Regions from separate parts of the Aeromonas sp. MdU4 genome, predicted to be linked through region 3. Evidence: riboswitches for the same ligand, from Rfam matches in the RefSeq annotation. Region 3 holds a riboswitch; each other region holds the start of a gene.
The links. Region 3 has a riboswitch for cyclic di-GMP ahead of ACE1BR_RS11670 (glycosyl hydrolase family 18 protein). Riboswitches for the same ligand answer to the same signal wherever they lie in the genome.
Positions count from the first base shown of each region.

Region 1: another riboswitch for cyclic di-GMP. It lies ahead of ACE1BR_RS20120 (immunoglobulin-like domain-containing protein); the one in region 3 lies ahead of ACE1BR_RS11670 (glycosyl hydrolase family 18 protein).
Region 2: another riboswitch for cyclic di-GMP. It lies ahead of gbpA (N-acetylglucosamine-binding protein GbpA); the one in region 3 lies ahead of ACE1BR_RS11670 (glycosyl hydrolase family 18 protein).

Region 1 covers NZ_JBHFMW010000033.1:57,444-62,274, reverse strand. The annotation lists gene ACE1BR_RS20120 (immunoglobulin-like domain-containing protein) at 1-1,999, opposite strand, end outside; cyclic di-GMP riboswitch class I at 2,047-2,131, opposite strand; gene prlC (oligopeptidase A) at 2,591-4,633, shown strand.
Region 2 covers NZ_JBHFMW010000006.1:180,352-185,182, reverse strand. The annotation lists gene ACE1BR_RS04505 (amino acid ABC transporter ATP-binding protein) at 1-683, shown strand, start outside; gene ACE1BR_RS04500 (transporter substrate-binding domain-containing protein) at 680-1,516, shown strand; gene gbpA (N-acetylglucosamine-binding protein GbpA) at 1,648-3,072, opposite strand; cyclic di-GMP riboswitch class I at 3,138-3,223, opposite strand; gene ACE1BR_RS04490 (methyl-accepting chemotaxis protein) at 3,489-4,831, opposite strand, start outside.
Region 3 covers NZ_JBHFMW010000021.1:161,392-166,222, reverse strand. The annotation lists partial or broken gene ACE1BR_RS11675 (glycosyl hydrolase family 18 protein) at 1-1,268, shown strand, start outside; cyclic di-GMP riboswitch class I at 1,768-1,855, shown strand; gene ACE1BR_RS11670 (glycosyl hydrolase family 18 protein) at 1,954-4,572, shown strand; gene ACE1BR_RS11665 (glycoside hydrolase family 19 protein) at 4,654-4,831, shown strand, end outside.

The DNA.
Region 1 (4,831 bases), on a different contig from region 3:
CTTCGGTCAGGGCAACCGGGAAGCGCTGTACCACCGCCTGCTGGCCATCCGCCAGACCGGTGATCACGACCTCGTAGCTGCCATCAGTCACGTTGCTGCCCTGCAGTACCAGGGTGGCGGAGCCGCTGACCTTAGTGCTGGTGGCGCCGTGGCGGCGGCCATTTTGTTCCAGGGTTGCGGTGATCTGCACCGGGTTGGTGGTGGTCACGTTGAAGCGGATGCTGACCTGGCCGTTGACGATGGTGTAGTCGGAGCTGATGGCACTGACGGTGAAGTCGCTGCTACCGCTCACGGGGGGCTTGTTGCCACCATTGCAGTCGCTGTCACCCTGCACACGCCAGACTCCCCACTCACCTGTGGTCCCCGGCTCTTCATTCTGGGTCCACCAGCCCGCCAGCCAGGTCTTGCCGTTGTGGCTGACGATGTCGCCGCCCACGTAGACCTTCTTGGCATCCCAGCTGTTTTCACAGATTGCACCCTGCTCCTTGACGGTCACGTTGCGCTGTTGGGTCACCAGCTGACCGGCGCTGTCGCTCACCTGATAGGTGAGGCTGTAGCGACCGACCTTGCTGCTGTCGACGTTGCCGCTGATCTTGATCTGGGCGGTCAGGTCGCCATCTTCTTCGTCATGGGCGCTGACACCCGTCATCGGATCAAACGGGGTACCGAGCTCTATGGTGGTGTCCGTTACGCCGGTAAAGACCGGCTTCATGCTGTAGACCTCGACGGTACGCACCTGTTCGGTGACGTTATTGTCGCGATCACTCACTTTGTAAGTCAGGGGGTAGAGGCCGATACGCTGGGTGTCGACGCTCCCTTCCACCTGGATCTGGCTGGTGAGATCGCCATCTTCCCTGTCGTTGGCGGTCACGCCAGCCATAGGATCAAAGACGGTGCCCTGCTTGATGCGGCTATTGCTCAAACCGCTGAAGACTGGCTTGCCGTTTTCCACCGGGGGCGGCGTGATATTTTGATCGTGGATAAAGGGGCCGTAGCTCTTGATGAAGGATTCGTTGTAGGACTGACCGGCCGCGTTGCGACCCATATCCCAGTTGATGGACCAGGTCATCACGCCACGCAGCGGTTGCCCCTGGCTCTTCAGTTTGTTGAAGGCATCGAACAAGTCCTGCGGATTCTTGACGTAGCCGGTGGCGGCCGCATCGATATTGGTCGGAATGCCGAACACCAGCTTGTCGTGGGGGATCTTGTAGTAGCCGCGGCTGCCGTTGATCAGCGAGTCAGCCATGTAGTAGATGAACTCTTCTTTCAGGGCATCGTTGTTCTGGGCGATCCAGCCCACACCATCGATCCAGATACCATCGCCACCCTGGTTGTAGAACTGGGGGTTGATCCAGTCGTAGTAGCCTTCCAGTGCTTTCAGATAGGGGGTGTAGGCGCCGGTCTCTTTCAGATAGGGGAACTCGGGCGCCATGGTGATGAGGAAGTTTTTTCCCTGGGCGCGGTAGTGATCCTTGACCAGCCGCAGGGCGGCCGGGATCACGGTCTGGTTGTTGGCGGCAGTGATAGCAGTCTGTTCAAGGTCGATATCCAGGCCGTCGAAGCCATAGGTCTCCACCAGCCGGATGATCTCGTCGGCGAACGCCTGCTCCTGACCGGTGCGCAGTTCGATATGGGCATCGGCCCCACCCAGTGCCAGCAGCACGGCACGACCCTGGCTGTTCAGGGTAGCGATCTGCTCGATGAACTGGCTTTCGCTCATGCCGGTGGCGGGGTCAAGGATGAAGGTGGGGATCGGGCTACTGCCATAGACCTTCATGAAGGAGACATCGACCACATTGTATTGCGGGTGGATCTGGTTGAGTTTGACGCAGGGGGCGGTGCCCCTCTGGTAGCCTTCGCCGCCGCACCAGTTGTGCCAGTAGCCGACCACCACGCCGGATTGTGGATTGACCATGCTCTGGCCAGCAGTTGCTGCGTGCAGCATGGGGCTGGCAACGCCGATCAGGCAGCCCAGCAGGGAGAGTTTGAATTTGTTCATCATTGCTCCGTACGTTGCAAAAGGAGGCCCACCACAAGATGGGCTTCGGGGGCAGCCCCGCTGTCATAGGAGAGTCCCTTAGACCGGTGGCTTTGCGTGGTGGCCTTTCGAGCCACATTGCCTTTTTCACCCGACTTCTGTGTGGCACAGATCATCAAGTGTTCCCCTAAATTAGCCGCATATGGTAGGAGGGGGAAGATAAATTAATCAATGATACATTCTATATGTCACCTTTTCGCCAAGGTTAACAATGCCCTGCAAAGCAGGGGGTTGATTGCGGAACTGGTGGGGGGCACGCGTGGGTAAAGCCTGGTGGCGACGGGCTTGATAAGGGGGATTGGCCGCTATTTGCGGGGTCGTTCACGTGCATTCTGGTTGTTCGAGGGGGATGGGATCGTCGCCGGTGGTGTGTGTCATTTGCTGTCGTGGGCTAGTGCGAAGAGGCGTGGTGAGTGTGGGTTGTGAGGCGGCTGGCAAAAAGGGGGCGGGAGTGTGATTCTAGCTTGATTATTGCATGGGTTGCCCACATGTTAGAAAGCCATACAGAGCTGCTAAAGCGGTCTGTTCAAGACCAAACAAGAGGTAACCGGGATGAATAACCCTTTGCTGACAATGGATTCTCTGCCCCCTTTCAGCCAGATCAAGCCGGAGCATGTGCAACCTGCCGTGATTCAGGCGATTGCTGACTGCAAGCAGAAGATCAGCGATGTGCTGGCCCAGCGCGAACCCCATACCTGGGATAGCCTGATCGCCCCGCTGGAAGAGGTAAATGACCGTCTGTCACGGATCTGGTCACCGGTCAGCCACCTCAACTCCGTACTCAACAGCGAAGCACTGCGCGAGGCCCATGATGCCTGCCTGCCGCTGCTCTCCGAATTCCAGACCTATGTCGGTCAGCATGAAGGGCTCTATCAGGCCTATCTGGCCCTCTCCCAGAGCGATGACTTCCCGCTGCTGAGCGGCGCCCAGCGCAAGGAGATCCAGAATACCCTGCGCGACTTCCGCCTCTCCGGTATCGGTCTGTCTGCCGAGGCGCAGCAGCGTTACGGCGAGATCCAGGCTCGTCTCTCCGAGCTGGCCTCCCGCTTCAGCAACAACGTGCTGGACGCGACCCAGGGCTGGAGCAAGCTGGTGGCCGATGCAGCCGAGCTAGCCGGTTTGCCGGAGAGTGTACTGGCAGCAGCCCGTCAGATGGCCGAACTCAAAGGCAAAGAGGGGTGGCTATTCACTCTCGATATCCCATCCTATCTGCCGGTGATGATGTACGCGGACAACCGCGAACTGCGCGCCGAGATGTACCAAGCATTTACCACCCGCGCTTCCGACCAGGGGCCGAATGCAGGCAAGTGGGATAACTCTGCCATCATGAGCGAGCTGCTCACCCTGCGCAGCGAACTGGCCCAGTTGCTGGGTTTTGCCAACTATGCCGAGCTCTCCTTGGCGACCAAGATGGCGGACAAGACCGAACAGGTTGTGAGTTTCCTCACCGATCTGGCGGCCAAATCCCTGCCGCAAGGTAAAACCGAGCTGGAGGAGATCCGCACCTTCGCCACCGAGCAGTATGGTCAGAGCGAGCTGGCTGCCTGGGATCTCGCCTATTACGCCGAGAAGCTCAAGCAGCACAAGTTCTCCATCTCCGACGAGCAACTGCGCCCCTACTTCCCCGCCAACAAGGTGGTGAAAGGGTTGTTCGAAGTGGTCAAGCGGGTGTTCGGCATGAAGGTGCGCGAGCGCCTCGGTATCGACACCTGGCATCCTGACGTGCGCTTCTACGACATCTTCGATGCCGACGACGAGCTGCGCGGCAGCTTCTACCTCGATCTCTACGCCCGCGAGCACAAGCAGGGTGGCGCCTGGATGGATGTTTGCCTCGGTCGTCGCTATCGTCAGGATGGCTCGTTGCAAAATCCGGTTGCCTACCTGACCTGCAACTTCAACGGCCCGGTGGATGGCAAGCCTGCGCTGTTCACCCACAACGAAGTGGTCACCCTGTTCCACGAGTTCGGTCACGGCATTCACCATATGCTGACCCGTATCGATGTGGCTGGCGTGGCTGGCATCAACGGCGTGGCCTGGGATGCGGTGGAGCTGCCGAGTCAGTTCCTCGAAAACTGGTGCTGGGAGTCCGAGGCGCTGGCCTTTATCTCCGGCCATTACGAAACCGGCGAGCCGCTGCCTGCCGATCTGCTGGAGAAGATGCTGACTGCCCGCAACTTCCAGGCGGCGATGCAGATGTTGCGTCAGCTGGAGTTTGCCCTGTTCGACTTCCGTCTCCATCAGGAGTTTGATCCAGCCAAACCGGATCAGCTCCCGGCGCTGCTTGACGAGGTGCGCAGTCAGGTGGCCGTAATGACGCCACCGGCGTTCAACCGCTTCCAGCACAGCTTCTCCCACATCTTCGCGGGTGGCTATGCGGCGGGTTACTACAGCTACAAGTGGGCCGAAGTGCTCTCTGCCGATGCGTTCTCCCGTTTCGAGGAGGAGGGGATCTTCAATCCGGCTACCGGCCACGCTTTCCTGAAGAATATTCTGGAGAAGGGTGGCTCAAAAGAGCCGATGGAATTGTTCCGTGCGTTCCGTGGCAGAGAGCCTCAAGTGGATGCATTGCTGCGCCATAGCGGGATTGCTGCCTGATATTCTGCCGCCGTCGCCACGGTGAGCCTCATGCAGGTACACTTTTGCGGCATAGTGGGATCAAAGCGTGATTTTTGCGACAAAAAGGGACCTTTTGGTCCCTTTTTTCAATACTTTTTAATATCTTGCTGATTGCACATTTGCACTGCCAACGCCACTTCAGTAGAGTCGTGTCCTAATCAATCAAGGAGAGAAGCC
Region 2 (4,831 bases), on a different contig from region 3:
TCCAGACTGGCGAGGTGATCGTCATTCTGGGGCCGAGTGGCTGCGGCAAGAGCACCTTGCTGCGCACCCTCAACGGGCTCGAGCCCATTCAGGGGGGCGAGATCCGCTTCGACGGCGTGTTGCTGGATGGCGCTACCGACTGGCAACGAGTGCGCCAGCGCATCGGCATGGTGTTCCAGAGCTACCACCTCTTCCCCAACCTGACGGTGCAGGAAAACGTACTGCTTGGTCCCCTGCAGGTGCAAAAGCGGGAGCGGGCAGAGGCGCTGCTGCAAGCCGAGCAGCTGTTGACCCGCATCGGTCTGTGGGAGCGGCGTCACGACTATCCGCGCCAGCTCTCGGGCGGCCAGCAGCAACGCATCGCCATCGTGCGGGCGCTGTGCATGAACCCGCAGGTGATGCTGTTTGACGAAGTGACCGCCGCCCTCGACCCCGAGATGGTGCAGGAGGTGCTGGAGGTGATCCGTGATCTTGCCGGTAGCGGCATGACCCTGCTCATCGTTACCCACGAGCTGGCCTTCGCCCGGGCAGTGGCGGATCGCATCGTCTTCATGGATGGCGGCCACATTCTGGAGCAGGCCGCCCCCCATCAATTCTTCGACAATCCCAGGAGCCAGCGAGCACGTCAGTTCCTCGCCAAGTTTTCTTATATCGATGTCATCAAACGAAAGGAGTCAGCATGAAAAAAATCACCTCGGTTCTGTTTAGTGCCTTATTAGGGCTGGGTCTCGCCAGCGGCGCTGCCCATGCGGCGGATGGTTCCCTGGCCAAGATCAAGGAGCGTGACAAGCTCATCGTCGGCGTTTTCACCGACAAGCCTCCCTTTGGCTACGTCGATGAGAAGGGGCGTTATGTCGGATTCGACACGGATCTCGGCCGCCGTTTTGCCAAGGACCTGCTGGGGGACGAGAACAAGATCGAGTTTGTGGCGGTGGAGCCCGCCAGTCGCATCCCCTTCCTGCAGAGCGACAAGGTGGATCTGATCCTCGCCAATATGACGGTGACTCCGGAGCGGCGCGAGGTGGTGGACTTCACCAACCCGAACCTGCGAGTGGCGGTACAGGTGCTGGTGCCGGAAGGGAGCCCGGCCAAGAAACTCGACGATCTGGCCAGCAAGACCCTGATCGTCACCACCGGTACCACGGCCGATATCTGGCTGACTCGCAATCATCCGGAGTGGAAGGTGCTCAAGTTCGAGAAGAATACCGAATCCCTGCAAGCGCTGGCCCAAGGGCGCGGCGATGCCTATGCCCAAGACAATCTGGTGCTGTTCAGCTGGGCCAAGGAGAACCCGGGCTACCGGGTGCTGCCAGAGAAGCTGGGTTCGGAAGATCCCATAGCCCCGGCGGTGAAGAAGGGCAATATCGAGCTGCGTGACTGGGTCAATGGCCGTCTCGCCAAACTGGGGGAAGAGAAGTACCTGCTCAAGCTCTATGACCAGTATGTGCGCGATCGCTTAAGCGCCGACACCGATCCCAATGACGTGATCGTGGAAGGGGGAAAATGGCAGGGATAAGCCCTGTCGTGAAGAGTGTGCTGTGAGGGAAGAATGAACACCGGACTCCGTTGGTCTGCCAACCGCAAGGTGTGGCTTTGCAAGGCGTCCCCGTTCGGGGGACGCCTTTTTTTATGAACGAGTGACGTGGATCAGTTCAGCTCACTCCAGGCGCTCTGCCAGTGGGAACCGGTGCCCGGTTCATACTGGGTGGCGGTGGTTGTCCATTGCACGCAGTAGCCACTGTAGGGGAAGGGCTTGCACTGATAGATCTTGCCGTTTTTCGGCTGCAGCACTTTGGTTCCCGCAGTGTAGGACTTGATATCGTTCGGGAAGACAAACTGGTAGTCGCCGCCACTGCTCGCCTCCTTGAACATCAGGTCCATGGTCTGCTGAATGGTGTCGCCACCCGCTTTCGGTGCTGCCTTGATCACCAGTTGGTGATGCCCAGCCTGGAGCCCGGCCAGCGCCATGGAGAAGGTGTGGCTGCTGTCCTTGATATCGGCACTGCTCTCTCCCTTGGCGGCGCCGCCATGGTCATACAGGGTGTTGGTGACCGCCAGGTCGCCCTGCGCGGTGACGGTGAAGTCGAGGGTTGCCTTGCCGTTGTCCAGCACATACTCGCTGGCTAGGCCGCTGACTGTGATGCCATCTACCTCGGGCGGCTGCTGCTGTTGCAGGTCAATTTCGACCCGTTCCAGATTGCTGCCGCGCTTCAGATAGACCGGGTTCATGCCATAGACAGGGTTGAACTGGCCATCGGCTCCCTGCTGACCGGCACGGATCTGCGACTGCTCGGCGTTGATCTTGCTGGCGAGGGCGTGGGCCCAGTTGTTCTTTTGGCCCTGTTCGGCATTGGCGATGGTCAGCACGGTCTGCAGTTCCGGGCGTTCGCCGTTGGCATCGAATACTCGGGTCATCGCCTTGTCACCCACCGCGAGGTTGATGGATGGGTAGATGGTGCCAGACTGAGTCCACGTTAGCGGTGGCTGGCTGCCATCTTTGAACTTGGCATCAATGATGTTGTAGAAGCTGTTGGCGGTATCGCCCACTTCCCAGACACCAAGGATCAGCTGATAGCCGGTTCGCTCTGGCAGGGTACAGTTATGGGTCATCTGCTTGGGTGGTTGCACCATGTTGCCGTCGATGACGCAGAACGGTGTCAGATCAAACGAGGCGCGGGTTAGCGGTTGGTTGGGGTTCCACTCCTGCTTGGTGAGGTAGTAGCGCCAGTTGCGGGTGATGTGATTGGCGGTGAAGAGCCAGCTGATGGCGAAGGGACCTGCCTGTACTTCCCGTTTGGTCCAGCGATCGCTGGTCTGGACGTTCAGTTCGCCCCAGCGCGGGTTGCCTGCCGAGGCAATTTGGCCATCTGGCGGACCCGCTTGCGGGAAGCCGGAGGGGCCTTCCACGCTCTGGGGATCCCACTGCACCGCACCACACTGGGTGTTGCCGGTGGTATTGCACAGGTAGTTGCGGCTTTCGGGTTTGCTGATATAGCCGTGTGCCAGTGCGCTGCCGCTGGCCAGTAGTGCCAGTGCTGCAGCGATGTGACTGAGTTGGATTTTTGCTGCCATACATTCCTCTGTTCGATAGATGTGAGCAGTCAGTTGGCCGGAGTGTTCCCCGATGCACACCTGGGGGTGGCAACCCCGCTATCCTGGACACTGCGTCTTTAGACCGGAGGCTTTGCGTCCTGACCTTTCGGTTAGTTTGCCAATTGACTCGATGGGTATTTACAGGCCGAATTCTCGGCCTTGGCCATTGTGTATCAATTTGATTAATTATTTAAAGTTAAATGTTTTAATGTCGGCCGAAACCGTTTAATTTTTAATTAATCATATTGTTTTATAAGTATTTATTTTTTTTTCCTGCAGTCTGCGAGCTGTTGTGTGTGCGTATAAAGTGCATAATTTACGCATGTTTTGTGGTTAAAAAAAACCTGCCAGCATGGCTGGCAGGTTGCAGGGCAAGATGGCACTACCAGAGGTCGTCAGTGGCGAGCTCGCGGTTCGCTGGCGGCATGATGAGAGGGCGGGATCATGGGGGTGGTGATGGACTCCTTGCTTAATTTGAACACCGCGAGCCGTTCATCCAGGCTGCGGGAGAGGCCTGCCAGCAGCTCGCTCTCCTGGGCCAGTTGCGAAGCGGACTGGGACATCTCCAGTGCCGAGTCGTTGATACCGCTGACGTTGCGGTTCATATCCTCGGCCACCATGCTTTGCTGCTCGGCGGCGGTGGCGATCTGGGTCGCCATGTCGCTGACATGCTGGATGTGGTTGACGATCAGGGTGAGATCCTGGCCCGCCTGCTGGGATTGATCGACGCTGCTCTCTGCCAGCTTGCGGCTGGCATCCATGGCATTGGCTGCGCTGACGGCCCGTTGCTGCAGCTGGGCGATGGTGCTCTGGATCTCCTCGGTGGATTGGCGGGTGCGGCTGGCCAGCTGGCGCACCTCGTCGGCCACCACGGCAAAACCGCGGCCCTGTTCGCCAGCACGGGCTGCCTCAATGGCTGCGTTGAGGGCCAGCAGGTTGGTCTGATCCGAGATGGCGCTGATGACAGCGGTCACTTCGCTGATCTGCATGACCCCCTCTTTGAGCTGGTTGACCTGATGGGTGGCTTGCTCTACCTCGGTTGCCAGCGCCTTGATGCCGTGCACGCTGGCGTGAACGTCACGGTTACCGAGTCCGGCTTCACCGGTCGCCTCCTGGGTATCGCGGGCGGTGTTCTCGGCGTGACCGGCCACATCGGAGATGGTGGCACTCATCTCGTTCATGGCAGTGGCGAGCTGGGCCAGCTGATCCCGCTGGCTGGTCACCGCCTGATTGGTCTGCTCGGCAGAGGCGGCGATGCGCAGGGCTGCATCGGCTACGTTGCGGGCCCCCAGGCTAGCTTCCAGCAGGGCGTGACGGATGGCATCGAGACTCTGGTTGGTGCAGCGGGCGACCATGCCCAGCTCATCCTTGCCCTGTACCGGAATGCTCACCACCAGATCCCCCTTGGCGACCCGCTGCATTGCGTGGTTGATCTGGTTGAGCGGGGAGACGATGGAGTGGGTGATGCGCCAGCCCAGCAGCCCCATCAGCAGGATGATGATGCCCGTGGCGCTGCCCATCTTCATGTATTGGGCCCAGATGGTCTGCTGAATATCCTGCAGCAGCATGCCGGAACCGAGGATCCAGCCCCAGGGTTGATAGCCTGACACCATGGAGAGCTTGTCGGCGGTCTCCCCTGACGGGCCGGTCCAGATATATTGCAAAGTGCCCTGCTTGCCACCGCGGGCGATGTCGACCATCTGGTGCCAGAACTGTCCTGCGGTGGCTCCCGTCCCTT
Region 3 (4,831 bases):
ATGGCCGTGGCTGGACCGGGGTGAGCGGCTATCAGGGCAACAACCCCTTTACCGGCAAGGCGACTGGCAAGGTGAAAGGGACTTGGGAGGATGGCGTGGTCGATTACCGCGACATCGTCAACAACCGGATGGGGGCGGGTTGGGAACAGAGTTATGACGAGGTGGCCGAGGTTCCCTATCTGTTCAAGGCGGGCACTGGCGATCTCATCACCTATGACAACGATCGTTCGGTCAAGGCCAAGGGGCAGTATGTGCTGGCCAACAAGCTGGGTGGCCTCTTCTCCTGGGAGATCGATGCTGACAACGGTGACATCCTCAACGCCATGCACGAGGGGCTGGGCCACGGTGAAGGAACGACTCCGCCAGCCAACAAGCCGCCGCTGGCCAATGCGGGCAGCGATCTCAAGGTGACTGGCCCGGCCGAGGTGGTGCTGGATGGCTCGGCTTCCCACGACCCGGAAAATAGTGCTCTCACCTATAGCTGGAAACAGGTTTCCGGCCCGCAGGCGACGCTGCTTGATGCCACTCAGGCCAAGGCCCGGGTGGTGCTCAATGGGGTGACGGCGGACATCAATCTGGTGTTCGAGCTGACTGTGACTGACGATCACCAACTGAGTGCCAAGGATCAAGTGGTGGTGACCAACAAGGCGCCGCAGCCCAATTTGCCGCCGCTGGTGAGTCTGCCTGCCACGGCCTCTGTGGAGTCGGGCAAGCTGGTGTCGCTCAAGGCGACCGCCTCCGATCCCAACGGCGATCCGCTCACTTACCAGTGGACGGTACCGGCTGGCCTCACCGCAACCGGCCAGAACAGTGCGACCCTGGTGGTCACTGGCCCGAATGTCACCGGCGATACCGTCTATGACCTGAGCCTTGTCGTCTCCGATGGCGCGCTGGATGCCAGTGCCGCCACCCGTCTGACGGTCAAGCCGGTCAGCGGAGGGGGCGGTTGCTCGGCCACCGATCCGGATGCCGCCAACTGGCCTGCCTGGCAGAGTGGCAAGGTCTACAACGGCGGCGACAAGGTGAGCCACAACCAGCTGGTGTGGCAGGCCAAGTACTGGACTCAGGGCAACGAACCGAGCCGTACCGCCGACCAGTGGACGCTGGTGAGCAAGGTGCAACTGGGTTGGGATGCCAATGTGGCTTACAACGGGGGTGATCTCACCACCTATAACGGTCGCCAGTGGAAAGCCAAGTACTGGACCAAGGGCAACGAGCCTGGCAAACACGAGGTTTGGCAGGATGTAGGGGCCGCCAGTTGTAAGTAATCAGCAATGTGTCACGGGGCATGCCTGGCATGCCCCTTTTTTGTGTGCAGCTGTCAGGGCGCGCCTTGTCAATCAGCGGTTGCCGACATCCGATATGGATCAGTCACCGTCCACCCGCCACTCTGCCCGGAGTGGGTCAGACGAACATTTTTGTCGTATCTGGATGGGGCGGTCGGAGGAAGCACCGGTTGTGCGGGTAACCCAATGCGAGTGAAAAAGTGACTAGCCATGCATGTCGGCTGCACTATCACGCCGCTTGCTGATTGTTGTTAGTTATTGATTTTTAACTGTTTATTTTGCATGTGGTGGTGTGTTCGTGTCGTATCTTAACTGAGTGTAAACACAGTAATGAGCACAGCTATATGTTTTTAAAGAGTTAGTTCACAAAAATAAAACAGACTCGGCGATTTTTTACAGGGGCGCTGGCAATGGTCGGATTTGCTTGGCCTGTTGTATTCCCCTACAGTTAATCGGTGATTATTTATCACCAAGAAGAAAATTGTGACAAGGGCAAACCGATTGAAAAGTCGGGACGCAAAGCTTCCGATCTAAGGGGGATGTTGACCTAGGATAGCGGGGCCACCACAGCGTTATACGGGCTGCCTTCGCCAAGAGGTGGCCGTTTTGGTGTTAGCTGTCGTGTTGCGTCGCCCTTTCGTTTCGCCATAACGAAAAGGAAAGCAATATGCTAAGTCCAAAACCGGCGTTGCTGGCCATGGTGGTCAGTAGCCTGTTCACGTCATCGGCTGCCTATGCTGCAGCACCCGGCAAGCCCGCCATCGCCTGGGGTCCGACCAAGTTCGCCATTGTCGAAGTGGATCCCGCGGCAACCTCCTACAACAAGCTGGTCAAGATAAAGGATGGTGCCGATGTCTCCGTCAGCTGGAACATCTGGAGCGGCGATATCGGCCAGAGTGCCAAGGTGCTGCTGGATGGCAAGGAGGTGTGGTCTGGTCCCTCTTCGGCTACGGGCTCCGCGACGTTCAAAGTCCACAAGGGCGGCCGTTATCAGATGCAGGTGGCCCTCTGCAATGCCGATGGCTGTACCCTCTCCGACAAGAAGGAGATAGTGGTCGCCGATACCGATGGCAGCCACCTCGCGCCCCTCAAGCCAGTCTTGCAAGAGAACAACAAGCCTTACGCCAACAAATCCGGCAAGGTGGTTGGCACCTACTATGTGGAGTGGGGTGTTTACGGTCGCAAGTTTACCGTGGACAAGATCCCGGCCCAGAACCTGACCCATATCCTCTATGGTTTCACCCCGATTTGTGGTGGTGATGGCCTCAACGATGGCCTCAAAGAGATCGAAAACGGCAACAGCTTCCGTGCCTTGCAGCGAGCCTGTGAGGGGCGGGAAGATTTCAAGGTCGCCATCCATGATCCCTATGCGGCAGTGCAGATGGCCCAAGGTGCTTTGGGGTCTTGGGATGAGCCCTACAAGGGCAACTTCGGTAACCTGATGGCTCTCAAGCAGGCCTATCCGGACCTGAAGATCCTCCCCTCCATCGGTGGCTGGACCCTCTCCGACCCCTTCTATTTTATGCATGACAAAGCCAAGCGTGACGTGTTCGTCGCCTCGGTCAAAGAGTTTCTGCAGACCTGGAAATTCTTCGACGGCGTGGACATCGACTGGGAGTATCCGGGTGGACAGGGTGCCAACCCCAATCTGGGTGACAAGACCAAGGATGGTGAAACCTATGTGCTGATCATGAAGGATCTGCGCGCCATGCTCGACGAGCTGGCCGCCGAGACCGGCCGCACCTATCAGCTCACCTCTGCCATCGGTGCCGGTTACGACAAGATTGAGGATGTGGATTACAAGGCTGCCCAGCAGTACATGGACCACCTCTTCGTCATGAGTTACGACTACAACGGCGCCTGGAGCAATACCCAGCTGGGCCATCAGGCCAACCTGTATGAAGCGACCAATGGCTCGGCCAACAAACGCTACAACACCGATTCCTCTGTGCGGCAACTGCTGGCTCAGGGCGTTGACGCCGAGAAGCTGGTGCTCGGTGCGGCCATGTATGGCCGTGGCTGGCAAGGGGTCAGCGGTTATCAGGGCAATGATCCCTTCACCGGTACCGCGGCTGGCAAGATCAAGGGGACTTGGGAAGATGGCGTGGTCGATTACCGCGACATCGTCAACAACCGGATGGGGGCGGGCTGGGAGTACAACTACGACGAGACTGCCGAAGCGGCCACCCTGTTCAAGCCCTCTACCGGCGAGCTGATCACCTATGACAATGAGCGTTCGGTCAAGGCGAGAGGCCAATATGTGCTGGCCAACAAGCTGGGTGGTCTCTTCTCCTGGGAGATCGATGCCGACAACGGCGACATCCTCAATGCCATGCATGAAGGTCTCGGCCACGGGGAAGGGGTCACCCCGCCCACCAATAAGCCGCCAGTAGCCAATGCTGGCAGCGATGTGACCGTGACCGGTCCGGCCACGCTGATGCTGGATGGTTCCGCCTCCCACGATCCGGAGAAAGGCACCCTGACCTACAGCTGGAAGCAGCTCTCCGGGCCGCAGGCCGTGCTGGGCGATACCTCGCAGGCCAAGGTGCGGGTCGATGTGAACGCAGTGAGCGCCGATACTGCGTTGCTGTTCGAGCTGACTGTCACCGATGACCATCAGTTGAGTGCCAAGGATCAGGTGGTGGTAACCAACAAGGCGCCGCAACCCAATCTGCCTCCGGTGGTGACTCTGCCCGCCAGCGTCAAGGTGGAAGAGGGCAAGCAGGTGAGCATCACCGCCAAGGCATCCGACCCCAATGGCGACGAGCTGATCTACCAATGGCAAGTGCCAGCTGGCATCACGACCACCGGCCAGAACAGTGCCACCCTGGTGGTTACCGGCCCGGCAGTCGATGTCGAGACCGGTTATGACCTCTCTGTGACCGTATCTGATGGTTCCCTCGACGCCAACGCGGCAACCCGTCTTACCGTCACCCCGGTTAATGAAGGTGGTGAGGGGGGGTCTTGCAACACCACCGACCCGGAAGCGGCCAACGTCCCCGCATGGCAGGCTGGCAAGGTCTACAACGGCGGTGACAAGGTGAGCCACAACCAGCTGGTGTGGCGTGCCAAGTATTGGACTCAGGGCAATGAGCCGAGCCGCGGTGCCGATCAGTGGACACTGCTGAGTCAGGTTGAGCTGGGCTGGAACGCCACCGTTGCTTACAACGGCGGGGATCTGACCAACCACAACGGTCGTCAGTGGAAGGCCAAGTGGTGGACCCAGGGCAACGAGCCGGGCAAGCACGATGTCTGGCTGGATGTCGGTGCGGCCAGCTGCCGTTAAGCCGAGATCACTATGATGGTTGCGGGGTCTTATGAGACCCCAACCTTTTCTGTTGAAAACCTTAGTCAGAGAGCAACAATAATGAAAAAAAATCGCATCACCCTTCTGCTTGCCGGCCTGATGCTGAGCGGCCACCTGTGGGCCGCCGAGGCATACGACATCAACAAATCCTATCCGGGCGGTAGCCAGGTCAACTACAACGGCCAGCTGTTTGAGGCCAAGTGGTGGGTCAACCCGGGCCAGACCCCCGGCACCACGG